DNA from 2 places in the Salinibacter grassmerensis genome. Region 2 is predicted to be linked to the other one. Evidence: riboswitches for the same ligand, from Rfam matches in the RefSeq annotation. Region 2 holds a riboswitch; the other holds the start of a gene.
The links. Region 2 has a riboswitch for thiamine pyrophosphate ahead of OJB03_RS03085 (ABC transporter substrate-binding protein). Riboswitches for the same ligand answer to the same signal wherever they lie in the genome.
Positions count from the first base shown of each region.

Region 1 (2,199 bases), 460 kb from region 2:
CGCTGTCGTTCGCCGCCCTCTTCGCGTTCCAGCACTTCGTGCTGCACGTGTAGGGCGAGTCGCGACCCAGGAGTCCCGCCCCGGACGCTGGTGCCCTGCCAACCCCGCCCGGTTCGCGTCGAGTGGATTCGCCCTTGGATGGGCGCGCGCTGGTCTCCGCAAACGTCTATTCTCTGATCTTCTGTCTGCTTCCGACCCCAGCGCGGACGGAGTCCCCACTACACGGGCCACTCCTGCCGATTCCAGGCCTGGTCCCAGAACATCCACTCGTAGCGGACGCTCGTGGTGAACGCCGTCTGGGCCCGGCTCCGGGCGGTCTCGTCGGCCGCGTCGGCGAATCGCTGCAGGCGCCCTAGCAGGTTGGCCATGTACTCGTTGAACTCCGGATCGCGGTACATGGCAAGCCACTCGGCGTAGGGGTGATCCTCGGGAATCTCGCCCATCTCGCGCTCGAGGCGCTGGCCGAGCTCTATGTACAGCCAGGGACAGGGCGCGATGGCGGCCGTCCCCTCCACGAGCGTGCCGCGCTGGGCCCGATCGATCATGTGGTTCTGGTAGGCACGGTTGTTTGGAGTCAACTGGAGCTGGCGAATGTCCGACGGGCCGTACCCGAGCTCCTCGCCGTAGCCTTCGTGGAGCTCCCCCTCGACGACGATCGCGAGGCGGGCCGCGTCAATGAACCAGAGCTTGTCGTCCGGGTCCGCACAGCGGGTGGAAAGGAGGGAGGTGGCGTCGGCGAACGCCTCCAGGTAGCGCGCGTCCTGCATCTGGTAGAACTTAAAGGTGTCCGGGTCCAGCGTGCCCTCGGCCAGGGCGTGGACGAACGGGTGGTCGAAGGCCTCCGTCCACGTGTCGTCGGCGTGGTCTAGGCAGGCCGCCGCAAAGGGAGGCACCGAGAAGGCACGGGTGTCGAGAGGGGCAGTCAGGTCCATGACGATGGCTTCGCAGGGTGGGTGCGGAACGAAAGGGGGGCGAAGCCAGGGGCAACGACGCCCACGGAAAGACGGAAAAGATGTGTGCTTTCCTGCGCCGGCATGACCCGGATCAGGTTCGGAGGGACTTTCTCAGCCCGGCCGCCGTGTGGCGCCGAACACCCCTAGCTTCGTTCTCAACGATACGCAGGAGAGTGGAGAGCATCTACCGTGCGAGCACCGACCGGCGCCTGTGTCGGGTAAATTTCCAAAACCTTTCTCCGAAGCCCTCACGGACGCGTCGCTAAGCCCGATCCGGGGAGTCCGCCGCGGGAAACCGCACGGTGAAGCAGCTGCCCTCCCCCTTCGCGGTCTCCACCTCGATGGTGCCGCCCATCTGCTCGATCGCCTGCTTCGTAACGGCCAGGCCGAGGCCCGTGCCCTCGTACGTCCGCCCGGGGCCTTCCGACTCCTGGCGGAACGGCTCGAAGAGCTCCGGCACACGGTCCGGGTCCATGCCGACGCCGGTGTCCTCGATCTCCAGGACCACGTCCTCTCCTTCGCTGCCGGCCCGGATGTGGACCGCGCCGCCCTCCTCGGTATACTTCAGCGCGTTGGAGATCAGGTTCTGGAGGGCAATTCGCAGGCCGCCCTCGTCGACGCAGGCCCGAAGAGGGGCGCCGGACGTCTCCACGTTCAGGTCGATGCCCATTGTGCGTGCCTCGGGTTTGAATAGATCGGCGGCCTCCATCGCCTCGTCCGCCAGGTCCAGTGGGCTGCAGTCGAGTTCCATCTCCCCGGCCTCCAGCCGCGAGAGGTTGAGCACCGTGTCGAGCGTCTCGAGCAGGCGGTGTCCGCTCTCTTCGATGAGGCTGGCAAACTGATCGAGAGTGGTGACGGCGTCGGAGGGCGAGCCCGAGTATTCCGACAGGCTCGTGGCCTCGTCCCCGATCACCTCGGCGAACCCGATGATCGAGGTCAGTGGGGTCCGGATCTCGTGGCTCATGTTGGCGAGGAAGGCGCTCTTCATCCGGTTCAGGCGCTCGGCCTCCTCTTTGGCCGAGACAAGCTCGCCCTCGTATTCGATCCGCCCGAGCACGAGGGCGGCGTAGGTCGAGAGAATCTCGATCAGGCGGCGGTCGAAGTTCGCGATGGCCCCGGCGTCCAGGGACGCGACCGAGATGGTGCCGTGCCCCCCAATTGGCACGACGGCCGTGGCCCGTACGGCCCCGTAGTCGACGGCATTGTCGAGGGCCTCCAGGTCGTCGAACACAGCCGTGTCCCCCTC
Region 1 is NZ_CAMTTF010000001.1:347,727-349,925, forward strand. It holds gene OJB03_RS01300 (ZIP family metal transporter) at 1-53, shown strand, start outside; gene tenA (thiaminase II) at 219-932, opposite strand; TPP riboswitch at 1,005-1,108, opposite strand; gene OJB03_RS01310 (PAS domain-containing sensor histidine kinase) at 1,216-2,199, opposite strand, start outside.
Region 1: another riboswitch for thiamine pyrophosphate. It lies ahead of tenA (thiaminase II); the one in region 2 lies ahead of OJB03_RS03085 (ABC transporter substrate-binding protein).

Region 2 (2,199 bases):
ACTGGGGCGTCATCGACAGGTCGTACGTGAAGCAGGGCAGGGTGGCCCCGAAGATTGCGTCCGTCTGCTTGTCCTCCAGGTCCGCCCCGGTGCGACGCGCGTAGACGGCCCGCGCCTCCTCCGGACGCTGATGGAGGAGGTCAATGCCGCGACGCATCACGTTGACGAGGCGGGCGAAGGCGTCCCGGCGCTCCTCAAGCCGGTCGGGGGGTGGTGATCAAGACGAGCTGGCAGAAGTCCGGGATGCCCCAGTTCTTGAGGGCGAAAAACTCCGCGTCGAGGCCCCGGTGGGCCGCCTCTACGAGCTCGAAGTTGTAGAAGGCCAGTGTGGCCGCGTCGGCCTCTCCGTCGATTAATGCGTCGGTGTGGTAGAAGCCATAGTCGACCGGCGTAAACGTGTCGGGGTCGTATGCCCCGCCGTCGGCCTCGACCATTGAGCCGGCGATGGCGGGGCCGCCGGGGCCGGGGGCCCCAGGATATTGCAGGCGCGCGCCTGCGAGGTCTCGGGGGCGCTCAATACCGGCGTCCGGGCGGTACATGACCCCGCCGTTGGTGTGAAGGAACCGCGTGAAGCCAACGACTGGTCGGCCGGCAGCACGGTCCTCGACGAGGTGGAGCGGCTCGGTCACCGCCACGTCCATGTCTCCATCTTCGATGGCACCGACGGCGTCGAGGTGCTCCTCCGGCTCGATGACCTCGAGATTAAGGCCGGCATCTTCGAGCCAGCCGTGTTCTTTCGCGAGAAGAAGAGGGGTGTGGTCCGGGTTCAAGAACCACTCAAGCCCCAGGCGAATCGTGTCCATTGTGGGAACGGAGGTTGTGCTGGCGATTGGTGAAAAGGAGCGCCAGCAGTGCCTCCCCCGGCCCACGGCCGTGAGCGAAGAGGGGACGAGCCAAAACGATTCCCTACGCCGGTGCGAACCGGGTCAGGTTCAAAGGGTCTGATCTCAGCCTCAACTGCGCTGCGTTGGCTGCAGGCCAATCGTCGAGGCACCCCTAGCGCGTACCATAAGTGCATGTTAGGATGTACTCGGGGCGACGTCAACGCCAACCCAGAGGAAAATTTCTTTAGCACCAGGAGGGCGGTCTGGCTACAGACGGAGAGACTGTAGGACTCCGTCCGGCGACGGCACGCCGCTGTGCCCCATCAACGTGTCGCCGCGACCTCGAGTGGGAGACTCCGTAGGCATATCCACGTGTCCGGAAGATTGGCACACAACAACTTAACTAAGCGCCCAAAATCTTTTAGCCCACGGAATCTTTCTGGGTCACCTCCGTTGTCTCTTCTCGGAAAAGAGCACTCTGGAATTCGAAAACTATTATTTTGCAAAAGCAAAATTAAGGCCACGCCTACTGAAATCTCGTGTTGTCGTTTTCGGGGCTCTTCCTAGTTTCGGTCACTGCCCCGCGAGAACGACAATGGTTTTGGCTGCCGTTCAGCGCCCTTGAGAGCCCCCTGGGCGGGATGGTACCTCGGCCCACGCAACAGGGTTAGTACAGCTCCTCAGTACACTCGGAGTATTCCCTGTCGGGCGATTTCCTTGACGTAGAGCCACCCGCTCCCTTTTTCTTTTCAGCAGTTCGTCCACGCAAAAGTCCTTCAAGTATGGCTTCCGACACGCTAGAGACCACTCTTACTTCCATTCACCAAATGACCCCTCGGGTCAAGCAGTTTGTGCTTGAGGCGGAGGACCACACCTTCTCCTACCAGCCCGGTCAGCACGTCGTCATCGAGTTTGAGCAGGACGGAGACACCGTTGGGCGGCCCTACACGCCCGTGAACCTGCCGGGCACCGGCGCCCTGGCCCTTGGCATCAAGCGCTACGAGGACGGCACCGCCTCGACCTGGATGCACGACCGGTCGGTCGGGGACCAGATCACGGTCACCAAGCCCAGCGGTAACCTCCACCTGCAGAGCCTCAGTCGAGACGTGGTCTTCCTCTCGACTGGGACGGGCATCACCCCGATGATTGCGATGCTCAAGCAATACCTGAGCGAGGGCAGCGGCCGGGCCGCGTTCCTCTACGGAGAGCGCACCCAGGAAGACATCATGTACCGGGAGACCCTCGACCATCTGTCGGCCGACCACGACAACCTGGAGGTGCTCTACTCCTTGTCCGATGAAGACTGGGACGGGCCGACCGGGCACGTGCAGTCCCACCTCGGTGAAGTGGTAGACGGCCGCTTTGAGGACCCGCA
Region 2 is NZ_CAMTTF010000001.1:808,648-810,846, forward strand. It holds gene OJB03_RS03080 (hypothetical protein) at 1-157, opposite strand, end outside; gene OJB03_RS03085 (ABC transporter substrate-binding protein) at 195-803, opposite strand; TPP riboswitch at 887-1,008, opposite strand; gene OJB03_RS03090 (ferredoxin--NADP reductase) at 1,607-2,199, shown strand, end outside.